3 regions of the Idiomarina solivarensis genome follow, and region 3 is predicted to be linked to each of the others. Evidence: predicted binding sites of a transcription regulator. Region 3 holds the regulator's gene; each other region holds the start of a gene.
The links. Region 3 encodes FliA, which starts transcription of late flagellar genes. Its sites were predicted from a motif close to CTAAAGNTNNNNNNNNNNNNGCCGATA; they were not measured.
Positions count from the first base shown of each region.

Region 1 (4,050 bases), on a different contig from region 3:
AACTAACATATTGGGTATGCAGCGCAAATAGCTTAGATCAAAGGCGCCCTGATGCGTGGGTCCATCTGCACCGACGATGCCCGCCCGGTCAATAGCGAAGAGTACGTCGAGGTTTTGCAACGCGACATCGTGAATCAGTTGATCGTAACCACGCTGCAAAAAGGTAGAGTAAATTGCCACAACAGGCTTCGTTCCTGCAATTGCAAGGCCGGCCGCATAGGTCACGCTGTGCTGTTCAGCTATGGCAACATCAAAATATTGTTTTGGGAAGCGTTGAGAAAACTCAACCATACCGGAACCTTCACGCATGGCAGGTGTGACCGCCATAAGCAGGGAGTCGTTATCGGCGGTATCACACAGCCATTGACCAAAAATTTCTGAGTAGCTTGGGATTCCTGCGGCCTTTTTAGGCAAGCTCGATTCTGCAGGGTCAAACTTAGGAACGCCATGGTAGCCAATGGGGTCCTGTTCTGCTGGCTTATAGCCTTTGCCTTTTTGCGTAGCAATATGCAGTAACTGCGGGCCACTTAAATGGCGCATATTTGACAGTGTTTCAACTAAGGCATCGACATCGTGACCGTCGATAGGACCAATGTAGTTGAAACCCAGTTCCTCAAAAATTGTTCCCGGTGCCATCATGCCTTTCATGTGTTCTTCAGCGCGGCTGGCGAAATGGCGAATGTGAGGAAGCGGGCTGAGTAATTTTTTGCTGCCTTCACGCAACGAGGTGTAAAAACGACCGGACAACAAACGGGCAAAATGATGATTTAATGCGCCGACATTCTCTGAAATTGACATGTCGTTGTCGTTGAGTACAACCAGCATATCCGGCTTTATGTCACCGGCGTGATTCATCGCCTCAAAGGCCATGCCTGCGGTCATTGCACCGTCACCGATAATGGAGACCACTTTTTGCTTTAAGTTTTGCCGTTGAGCCGCAACGGCTAAGCCTAGAGACGCCGAAATGGATGTACTTGAATGACCGACCGATAGCACGTCGTATTCACTTTCCTCACGCCATGGAAAGGGGTGCAAGCCGTCCTTTTGACGAATGGTGTGTAATTGCTGCTTGCGGCCTGTCAGTATTTTGTGTGGGTAAGCCTGATGACCCACATCCCAGACTAACTTGTCTTGAGGCGTGTGATAGACATAATGCAGAGCGACGGTCAGCTCAACGGTGCCTAATCCCGAGGCCAGATGACCACTGCTCTGACTAACAGAGGTCAGTAAAAACTGGCGGATTTCGGCACATAATTCCGGTAACTGCGTGCGTGAGAGTCTGCGCAGATCAGCGGGGAAGTTAATTTTATCAAGTAACGGATATTTTTCAGTCATTCAATTAGTGGTCCCGCTTTAACAGCAAGTCGGAAAATTGTTCGAGTTTGTCGGTATTGTAAGGGATATCGTCTAATGACTGTAGCGCTTTATTGTGTAAGTTTTGTAAGCGCTCTTTTGCCCCTTCGATACCGAGTAAGCGCACATAAGTTGATTTTTCTGACGCGGTATCAGAACCCTGAGGTTTTCCCAAAGCTTCTGTATTACCTGTTACGTCGAGAATATCATCCTGCACTTGAAATGCCAGCCCCAGATAACGCGCAAACTTTTCAAACTGCGGTAACCATTGTTGCGCCTCGCTGCTGCCGCACAAAACGCCCATACTGGCCGCCGCTGCAATCAGAGCTCCGGTTTTACTTACATGCATTTGCTCCAGAGCGCTTTCGGTTAATGTTTTAGCGGTTGCCTGTAAGTCAATCGCCTGGCCTGCACACATACCCTCAGCACCGCTGGCCTTAGCCAGTACATGCACCAATTGTAACTGGCGTATCGCTGGCAGTTGATGCATGGCCTGTTCGGTTAATATTTCGAACGCCAGCGTTTGCAGAGCATCACCAGCCAGAATAGCAGTCGCTTCATCATATGCAATGTGACAAGTGGGTTGGCCCCGACGCAAATCGTCATTATCCATTGCCGGTAAATCGTCATGAATTAACGAGTAGGCATGGATGAGCTCTATCGCGGCGGAAGCACGTAATGCGTCTTGTTTGTCCGCACCGCAGATATCAGCCACGGTCATGACCAAATAGGGACGAATGCGCTTGCCCCCCAATAGAACACCATGCTGCATTGCCTGGTTTAACCGTTCGTTTAGCGTCAGAGTGCCGAGTTTCTGTTCTAAAAAGCGATCAACCTGCTCTCGGGTCTCTGCTGTTAACGAATTAATCGTCACATTAGTTCTCCGTTATCTTCACTGCTTTCTGGCTGCTGTTGCTCAGCGAGCAGCGTGGTGACTTTCTGTTCCGCCTGCTGCAGTTGCTGTTGGCTTGATCGTGATAACTGAATGGCCTGCTCAAATTTTTTCAGTGACTGCTCTAGCGGCAAGTCGCCTTGTTCAAGTTCGTTGACTAATTGCTCCAGCTGTTCAAGAGCCTGTTCAAAGGATTGCTGTTTTTTCTCATCTGCCATAGCTGTTTCTGCCTTTAAGTCAGTTTTGAGCGGCTTCGCTACTCTAGTGAAAGTTAATTATCCGATAAAGAATCCCGAATGTCAGCCGATGATCTCATTATTCCTGTGTAAGATGATCAGATGTCGCTTGTCAGAGCGACACTATTGTTTAAGAATGAGCACAGCAACAAAAGCGAATACGTAAATTGGGGAGGAAAGCTGAGTGGATATAGCAACGCTCATAGGAATTATAGGCGCTATCGGCTTTGTCGTTGTTGCCATGATTCTGGGGGGTGATATTGGGCTATTTATGGATACCCAGTCATTCTTTATCGTATTCGGTGGATCATTATTTATAACCTTAGCAAACTTTTCTTTAAGTCAGTTTCTGGGTACCGGGAAAGTTGTCGTTAAGGCCTTTTTCTTTAAAATTGAACACCCACAAGAACTTATTGATACAGCCGTTGAAATGGGCGACGCTGCGCGAAAAGGCGGGTTTCTCGCCCTTGAAGAAGCAGAAATTCCAAATAAGTTCTTTCGCAAGGGTGTTGATATGCTTGTCGATGGACACGATGCTGAGGTTGTTCGTCAGACGCTATCGAAAGACATCAAAATGAGCTTTTCCCGCCATGAAGAGGGTGCCCGCGTATTCAAAGTACTGAGCGACGTAGCCCCGGCTATGGGTATGATTGGTACCTTGATTGGTCTGGTCGCCATGTTATCGAACATGGACGATCCGAAAGCGATTGGTCCAGCCATGGCGGTTGCGTTGTTAACGACGCTTTATGGTGCCTTTCTGGCCAACGTCATTGCGATTCCTATCGCGAACAAACTGCTCTTGCGTGCTGAGCAGGAAAAACTGAACCAGCAATTGATACTGGATGCCATTTTAGGTATTCAGGACGGTCAAAACCCCCGTGTAATAGAAGGTATTCTCAGGAACTATCTGGCTGAATCCAAACGTATTGGTAACGAGGATGAGGGCGAGTAGTCATGGCCTCTGAGAAAGTGAGAGACGAAGAAGAAGATTGCAACTGCCCGCCGGCAGGGCTGCCCATGTGGATGGCAACCTTTGCCGATCTCATGACATTGTTAATGTGCTTCTTCGTACTGCTGCTGGCTTTCTCCGAAATGGACGTACTGAAGTTTAAACAAATTGCCGGTTCCATGAAGTACGCGCTCGGCGTACAGAATAAAATTGAAGTCAAAGACATTCCTAAAGGCACCAGTGTTATTGCACAGGAGTTCCGACCCGGGCGCCCGGAGCCTACCCCCATTGAGACGATTCAGCAGCAAACAGTTGAAATGACACAGCAAATGCTCGAGTTCCAGGAAGGGGAGTCGGATTTTGCTGGCGGTCAACAAACTGAACGCGGTGGCAAGGAATCGGAGAGTGAGCAGGATAAAGAAGAAGCGAAGTCCGAAAATACTGAAGCCATGACGAAAGTATCAAAAGAGCTGATGCGTCGAATTGAACAGCAACTGGAAAATGAGATTAAAGCGGGCACCATTGAGCTGGAACAGCATGGACAGCAAATTATTATTCGCATACGCGAGCAAGGCTCTTTCCCCGAAGGCTCGGCATTTTTGCAGCCGCAGTTCCGTCCA
Region 1 is NZ_JAVFHZ010000002.1:146,443-150,492, forward strand. Features, by position in the region: gene dxs (1-deoxy-D-xylulose-5-phosphate synthase) at 1-1,335, opposite strand, end outside; gene RBK99_RS04690 (polyprenyl synthetase family protein) at 1,340-2,227, opposite strand; gene RBK99_RS04695 (exodeoxyribonuclease VII small subunit) at 2,224-2,463, opposite strand; gene pomA (flagellar motor protein PomA) at 2,666-3,433, shown strand; gene RBK99_RS04705 (flagellar motor protein MotB) at 3,436-4,050, shown strand, end outside.
Region 1: the regulator FliA is predicted to act here: its motif matches at 2,528-2,554, upstream of pomA (flagellar motor protein PomA).

Region 2 (4,050 bases), on a different contig from region 3:
ATGAGAAAACGGTTTCATCAGGTAATCATCAGGCTGCAGTTCAAGCGCGCTCAGCACCATAGGGCGCGTGTTATCGCCGGTAATAATGAAAAATAAGGTATGCTCCTTCATTAAACCGCGAACCTGAAGCTCTTCTAAAACCTGCCGGCCATTTCTGCCGCGTCCCAGATTATAATCAACTAAAAGAATATCGTGTGGATTTTTGATGTAGGCGGCAATACCGGCTTCGCCGGTGGTCTTGACCTGAACGTCTTTTGCCCCCAAGTTTAACAGCAAGCCTTTGAGCATGACCTGAAAGGGTTTCTGGTCATCGATCAATAACACGCGTTTATCATTGAGCTCTAAGGTTTTTTCCATTGGTGTCAGACAGTATCCTGATAATATTCAATACCGACAGCATACTGGCTAATTTCAGTAATGTTAAGCGGCAACCGAGACTGATATGAAAGCAATTCAGATTTCTGATCAAAAAGTACGATGGGAAGACGGTGTAAAGATAACAGCGCCTGAACCAAAAGAAGTCCAGCTACGGGTATTAAGCGCCGGAGTCAACCGCGCCGATTTAATGCAAATAGCGGGCAAATACCCGCCACCCAAAGGGGCATCCGATATACCGGGCCTGGAAGTTTGTGGTGTCGTTGAGGAGGTTGGGTCCGCAGTGAACGGGTGGCAGCCCGGTCAACGAGTGAGTGCGTTATTGGCCGGTGGCGGCTTCGCGGAACGCGTTAATGTCTCGGCGGAGCAAATACTGGAAGTCCCAAAAGATTGGAGTAATACAACCGCTGCTGGTTGGCTGGAGACTTTTGCTACAGCGTACCTTAATGTTTTTCAGTTAGGCGATTTAAAAACGGGTGAACGGGTGCTTACGCATGCCGGCGCCAGTGGCGTTGGTTCGTCACTCATACAACTATGCCGAGAAAGTGGTAATGACATTATTGCTGTGGTTGGTAGCAAAGAGAAATCAGAATTTTGCTATAAACTGGGCGCAAAGCATGTGATTAATCGTTATCTGGAAGGTATTGTTAACGAGGTTAAGGCTCTGGGCGACGTAGACGTTATATTGAATCCGGTTGCCGGGGAATCTATAGAAAAAGATCAGCAGTATCTTGCGCAAGACGGTCGTATTATTCTGATTGGGTTAATGGCAGGACGTACGGGAGAAGTTGACTTTGGGCGTATGCTGATGAAACGTCAGCGGCTAATAGGATCAACCTTACGTGCACTGACACCTGAACAGAAAGGGCAGATTTTAAAAGGTTTGTGGCGCGATTTTGGCGGTAAGTTTAAAAGCAGCAAGATTGCACCCGTAATCGATCAGGTTTTTGCGGCCGATGACATTCAACAGGCGTTAGACTATGTCGCTGCGAATAAAACTCAGGGTAAGGTGATTTTAACGCTTTCGGAAGAGTAATTCAGGCTGGAAAATAATGGGTCAAGTAATGAGTAGTACAATAAAGGAAAATGGTGGAGGGGGCAGGATTCGAACCTGCGAAGGCTGAGCCGTCAGATTTACAGTCTGATCCCTTTGGCCACTCGGGAACCCCTCCACTCAAGTGGCGCGTATAATAACAGTCTTAGCTTAGCTGTAAAGAGAAAACTTAAACTTTTGAGACTTTGGCCGATACAGAGTTATCTGTCACCCATTATTCAGAGTCTTAATGAGTCAAGTTGCTGCTGTTCAGAACAATGCTGCTTATTTCTTTGAGCAACATGCGAGCGAAGCCGTTAACCATGGTTTTGCCGGTGAATTTGCTTATTGGGTTTCGGCATTGGGCGCAGATCCTGTTATTTCAGAGCGTTCAACAGATATTAACTGGCAGCGCGCAATTGGTGCAGGCAGAGCAAGACCGTTAGATGTTCAACCCGGAGTAGTGCTGGCAAGTGGTGTTTATGCCAATATCAGTCAACTGTCTGATTTTAAGTTACAAGATGCGACTCACCCCCAACCTCTTATTCCCGATGCGACGCCAGGGCGCTTGCCTTTGGAACTGCTTCAAAATTTAGACTGGCGAGTCCGCCAACGGCTAGATAAGAAAAAACAGCCACAAGCGGAAGAAAAAGACGAGTATAAGCACAAAGGTCCGGCTGGGTTGTATGACGTGCTGCAAAAACTTGGTATTACTCATTAGGCTTGTCGCTTTCTTTGCGGTAAAGAGTTTCCGGTAATGTCACTATGCGGCATAATACCGATACCATTTCGTTAATTTAAAGAGCCGATGAAGCAACTGCGCCCAGAGGACGAAGACCGTATTGATGCGTTCACGGAACATCTATGGCTGCATCATGGCTCCAGCGAAAACACCCAGGCGGCTTATCGCAGCGATTTGAGACGGTTTTGTGAGTACTTGGTTCCGCTGAAAAAATCCTTAATGGAAACCGATGAGCTGGTGCTTCAGGATTATCTTTTATGGCGCCGGACTCAAGGGTTGTCGCCTCGCAGTACCTCGCGCTTCTTAAGCTCAGCCAAGAAATTTTTTCAGTTTGCGCTAAAACAGCAGTGGGTAACAGTAGACCCGACCGCACGTTTAAAACGCCCTAAGTTGCCACAAAGCATTCCCCATTCGCTAAGTGAAGACGATGTCATTGCTTTACTGCAGCAACCTGATACTGAAACGCCTATTGGCTTGCGCGACAGAACCATGCTGGAAGTTCTGTATGCCACAGGTTTGCGGGTAACGGAGCTCATTCGCTTGCAATACGATCAGCTAAGCCGCCAACAAGGCTTAGTGAGGGTGGTGGGTAAAGGTAATAAAGAACGCCTGGTACCGTTAGGTGAAGAAGCGCTTGAATGGCTGGATAATTACCTGAAGCACGGTCGTGCTGCAATAACGGATAAAAGTAGCCCCTGGATATTTGTTACGCAAAGAGGCTCGTTACTAACGCGTCAGGCATTTTGGTACCGGTTACGGCACTACGCGGCAGAAGCTGGTATTTATGCGCATTTATCACCGCATACTTTGCGCCATGCTTTTGCCACGCACTTGCTGAACCACGGCGCCGATTTACGCGTATTACAGTTATTACTCGGACACAGCGATTTGTCCACGACACAGATTTATACCCAGGTTGCACGCGAGCGTCTGCAAGCCTTGCATGCTCAGCATCACCCCCGCGGCTAATTGCATTTTAACCGTTAACAGGGTAGGGTTCGGACAATTAATTTATGAGGTATTTATGCGCAATTTAATGTCGGTAGTTGGTTTAGTCGGGTTGGTCAGCGCCAGTTTTAGTGTTTCCGCTTTAAGTGCAGGACAAAGTGAAATTGATACACGGCACCTGAACAAGGTAGGCATTGAAGTGCTTGCGACCGAATCTGGAGAAATTGACGGCTATGTTCGAGCGGTTACCAATCAGGGCATGTTCTATGTGTCTAAAGATGGTGAACGACTGATTAGCGGTAATGTGTTTGATATTACCGGTAGTGAGCCTAAAAACTTAAGCGAAGCCGCAATGGCGAAAGTGCGTTTGAAAATGCTGAAAGGCTTTACCGACGATATGATCGTGTACCCGGCTGAAAATGAAAAATATCAAGTGACTGTTTTTACCGACACCACTTGTGGTTATTGTCAGCGTTTACACGAAAACATGGACAGCTACCATGCTGAGGGGATAACGATTAAATATTTAGCGTTCCCCCGTGGCGGCATGAACAGCACAGGGGGCCAGCAGTTACAAACGGTTTGGTGTTCTGATGATAAGAAAGCCGCTATCACAGCGTTTAAAGAAGATGAGAATTACAGTGGTAGTTCGAGCTGTTCGAATCCTGTGGCGGAACATTATCAATTGGGCAAATCGTTTGGCGTCACCGGTACTCCCGCTATTGTATTACCTGACGGCCGTTTGCTTCCCGGTGCAGTGCCTGCAGCACGGCTCGCTGCGGAAATTAGAAAAGGTCAGTCGCAGTAATTCATGAATGATTATGAAATACGTCGTTATCAAGTCGTAGACGATACTTTTTTGCCGCAGCAGATCCCGGCTTTGTTGCGGCAAATATACGCTCGACGCGGCGTGCGCAGTGCCGATGAGCTCAGTTTAAAAGCGTCGGGCTTA
Region 2 is NZ_JAVFHZ010000001.1:621,899-625,948, reverse strand. Features, by position in the region: gene RBK99_RS03085 (response regulator) at 1-357, opposite strand, end outside; gene RBK99_RS03080 (NAD(P)H-quinone oxidoreductase) at 443-1,411, shown strand; tRNA gene RBK99_RS03075 (tRNA-Tyr) at 1,463-1,547, opposite strand; gene RBK99_RS03070 (VC2046/SO_2500 family protein) at 1,659-2,129, shown strand; gene xerD (site-specific tyrosine recombinase XerD) at 2,217-3,119, shown strand; gene RBK99_RS03060 (thioredoxin fold domain-containing protein) at 3,175-3,906, shown strand; gene recJ (single-stranded-DNA-specific exonuclease RecJ) at 3,910-4,050, shown strand, end outside.
Region 2: the regulator FliA is predicted to act here: its motif matches at 1,598-1,624, upstream of RBK99_RS03070 (VC2046/SO_2500 family protein).

Region 3 (4,050 bases):
GCAGTGGCGTTAGTTGGCCCCACAGGCGTGGGTAAAACCACCACTATTGCAAAATTAGCGGCTCGCTATGCCCAGCGCCATGGTGCCGATAAAGTGGCATTGATTACGACGGATACATTCCGTATTGGTGCGAGTGAACAATTACAGACCTACGGCCGTATTATAGGTTGTCCTGTCAAAGTGGCTAAGAATGCACAAGAGTTAGCAGATGCTTTACTTGCGCTACGTCAAAAGAGTCTCATTTTAATTGATACGGCTGGCATGGGTCAGCGGGACAAGCGTTTGAATGAGCAACTTAGTCAGCTTATTCAGAACTCACGATTACGTATCCGTCCTTATCTGGTACTCTCTGCCACGTCGCAGACCCAGGTTCTTATGGATGCGGTTAAACAATTCAAAACACTACCTTTGTCGGGTTGTATATTTACTAAACTGGATGAATGCTTAAGTTTAGGTGAAAGTATTAGTGTGGCAATAGAGCATGGCTTGCCGGTTGGTTATTTAACCAACGGTCAGCAAGTGCCGGAGGACATCCGGGTAGCGGATGCCAACTTTATGGTCGCGGAGGCGGAGCGCCTGCTTGATAAAAGCATTTGTTCCTCAGTGTCAGACGTGCCAAAATCGTACTGGAATACGGCGTCTTCTCGCTGAGTAAGCGAATAGATAGGAAGCTGTTGTCAATCTAGTCAGAGAAGAGATACGCCCGATGGATCAAGCAAGCGGTCTGCGAAGAATGAAACAATCAAAAGTAAAAGTGATTGCGGTCACTGGTGGTAAAGGTGGCGTGGGTAAAACTAACGTGTCACTGAACATGGCTATCGCAATGGCAAAACAGGGCAAACGGGTATTGGTACTGGATGCCGACTTAGGCCTGGCTAACGTAGACGTTATGCTAGGTCTCCGCGTTGAGCGCAATCTTTCTCATGTATTGAGTGGTCAGTGCGAATTAGAAGATATTCTTATTGAAGGTCCGGCAGGAATCAAAATTGTTCCGGCCACATCAGGCACCCGCTCAATGGTGGACTTGAGTGAATCTGAACATGCCGGCTTAATCAGAGCCTTTAGTCAACTGCAGGGCAACTACGATGTATTAATTGTGGATACTGCAGCCGGTATCGGTAACACAGTTGTCAGTTTTGCCCGGGCTTCGCAAGATGTTTTGGTCGTGGTTTGTGACGAGCCTACTTCTATTACTGATGCTTACGCCTTAATTAAAGTATTGAGCCGTGAGCAGGGTCTGTTTAAATTCAAAGTGGTTGCCAATATGGTGCGCAATATGCGCGACGGGCAAGTCCTGTTTAATAAGTTGACCAAAGTAACCGATAGGTTTTTAGATGTTGCTTTAGAGTTGGCGGCAATTGTACCCTTTGACGAAAACTTACGTTTAGCTGTGCGTAAGCAGCAATCTTTTGTCATGGCTTACCCTAAATCACCGGCCTCGCTAGCGATAAAAGCGCTTGCCAAGAAAGCCCTCGATTGGCCAGTGCCGGCACAAGCGGGCGGTCATTTGGAATTTTTCCTTGAACAATTGATAACTTCTGCCGATAACGAAAATAAGCGGGATGTTGCCAATGAATAAAGCTGCCGTTTATGCCGCCACTGCTGACAACCGGAATGCCATTATTGAACAGCATACCGGATTGGTTAAGCGCATTGCACACCACATGATGGCGAGACTGCCAGCGAGTGTGCAAGTTGATGATTTAATTCAGGCAGGCATGATTGGTTTATTAGAAGCTGCGCGAAACTTTGATAACAGCAAAGGCGCCAGTTTTGAAACGTTTGCCGGTATTCGCATTCGAGGTGCGATGCTGGATGAAATTCGTCGGGGTGACTGGGCACCGCGCTCGGTACACCGTAATCACCGACGGGTACTGGAAGCCATCCGTCAGGTTGAAAACGAAACCGGGCGAGATGCAAAAGATATGGAAGTTGCGGCAAAACTGAATATGGGAATGGATGAGTACCATCATATTTTGCGAGACGTGAGTTCAGGACGAATTGTTGGTATTGAAGATCTTGGTGTATCTGAAGACGCCTTAATGCCAGAGCAGGTAACGGGTTCAGCTTATGAACCACAACGAGATGTTGAGAATGCAGCGTTTCATAAAGCATTGGTTTCAACCATCTCATCGTTACCAGAGCGTGAAGCTTTGGTGCTTTCGTTGTATTATGACGAAGAATTGAATTTAAAAGAGATAGGTGAAGTGCTGAGCGTGAGTGAATCGCGGGTCAGTCAAATTCACAGTCAGGCAATGTTGCGACTTAAATCGCGAATGCAAAATTGGGTTGAATAAACTTTGGTTGTAATCGAGAGCCTCAGTGGAGGGTGCTTTGGATAAAAATATGAAAATTCTTGTTGTAGACGACTTTTCTACAATGAGACGAATCATTAAGAATTTACTTCGTGATCTTGGCTTCACTAATATTCAGGAAGCTGATGATGGTAATACTGCCTTACCAATGTTGCAGAACGGCGACTTTGACTTTGTCGTAACCGACTGGAACATGCCGGGTATGCAGGGAATTGACTTGCTGAAGGAAATTCGCAAGGACGATAACCTGGCGCATTTACCTGTGTTAATGGTGACGGCTGAAGCTAAACGTGAACAAATCATCATGGCGGCTCAGGCTGGGGTGAATGGTTACATTGTTAAACCATTTACAGCGGTAACCTTGAAAGAAAAACTCGACAAGATTTTCGAACGCATTAGCTAAAGGGCGAATGACTATGTCTGACAACGCCCATGATATTTCTCTGGAGCAAGCCAAGGAATTAGTAGCCTTGCTTGAAGACGGGAAGCAGCAGCAGGCTAATCAATTACTGGAAGATGTTTACAACCGTCGAAATGATAAGTTGTTTACGTCTGTCGGCCAATTAACACGAGACCTCCACGAAGCGCTTCAGGACTTTCAGGTAGACCCTCGTATTGTACAAATGACGGAAGATGATCTTCCGGACGCGCAAAACCGTTTGTTGTATGTCATTGAAAAAACCGAAGACGCAGCCAACCGGACCATGGATGCAGTAGAAGCCTGTCTGCCATTAGCTGACGAGATGCATCAGCGTGTTGAGAAGGTGATGCCAGCCTGGAACCGGTTAATGAGTAACGATATTGAGTTAAATGAATTCAAGTCTTTATGCCATGAGGTCGATGACGTACTTAAGCGCTGTGGTGAAAATATGCCGCAAGTGCATGGGTTGATGACCGAAGTATTGATGGCGCAGGACTTTCAGGATATTACCGGGCAAGTCATTCGTCGGGTTATTCAGTTAGTCGAAGACGTTGAAAAGAATTTAATAGAGCTACTTAAGATATTCGGCAAAGAAGAAGAGCGCCGAAATGCAGAGAAAGCGAGTTCTGTTCCCAAGAAGGATGCAGGAGTTGCTGAAGGCCCAATTATAGATGCTGACCAGCGTGATGACGTGGTTGGTGGACAAGACGAAGTGGACGATTTGCTGTCCAGTTTAGGTTTCTAGGAGCATCAGTCGCATGAGCTTTGATATGGACGAAGACATTCTGCAGGACTTTTTGATCGAGGCGGGAGAAATCCTCGAGCAATTGTCTGAACAGCTAGTTGAGCTGGAAAATGATCCAGAGAACAAAGACCTGTTGAATGCTATTTTCCGCGGTTTCCATACGGTTAAAGGTGGCGCAGGGTTCCTGTCGCTAGGTGCTTTGGTCGATACCTGTCATGGCGCGGAGAATGTGTTCGATACGCTACGGAACGGTCAACGTACGGTCACTTCGGACTTAATGGACGTTATTCTGCAGTCATTGGATACCATCAATGCTCAGTTTGCACAGGTGCGTGCTAAAGAGGAGCCTGAAGCCGCTTCACCTGAACTGTTAGAGTTGCTGCATAAGTTGAGTCAGCCTGAGTCAGAAGACGAAGCGCCAGTTAAAGCGCCCGAGCCGGAACCTAAGACGGAAGAGACTTCTGAGTCCGAAACGGCGAGTGCAGACAGCAGCAGCGATAGCATTGATGAAATTCAGGATGATGAATTTGAAGCTCTATTGGATGAGCTGCATGGTCAGGGCCAAGGCC
Region 3 is NZ_JAVFHZ010000006.1:121,275-125,324, reverse strand. Features, by position in the region: gene flhF (flagellar biosynthesis GTPase FlhF) at 1-651, shown strand, start outside; gene RBK99_RS11155 (MinD/ParA family protein) at 707-1,579, shown strand; gene RBK99_RS11150 (RNA polymerase sigma factor FliA) at 1,572-2,297, shown strand; gene cheY (chemotaxis response regulator CheY) at 2,335-2,718, shown strand; gene RBK99_RS11140 (protein phosphatase CheZ) at 2,732-3,481, shown strand; gene RBK99_RS11135 (chemotaxis protein CheA) at 3,495-4,050, shown strand, end outside.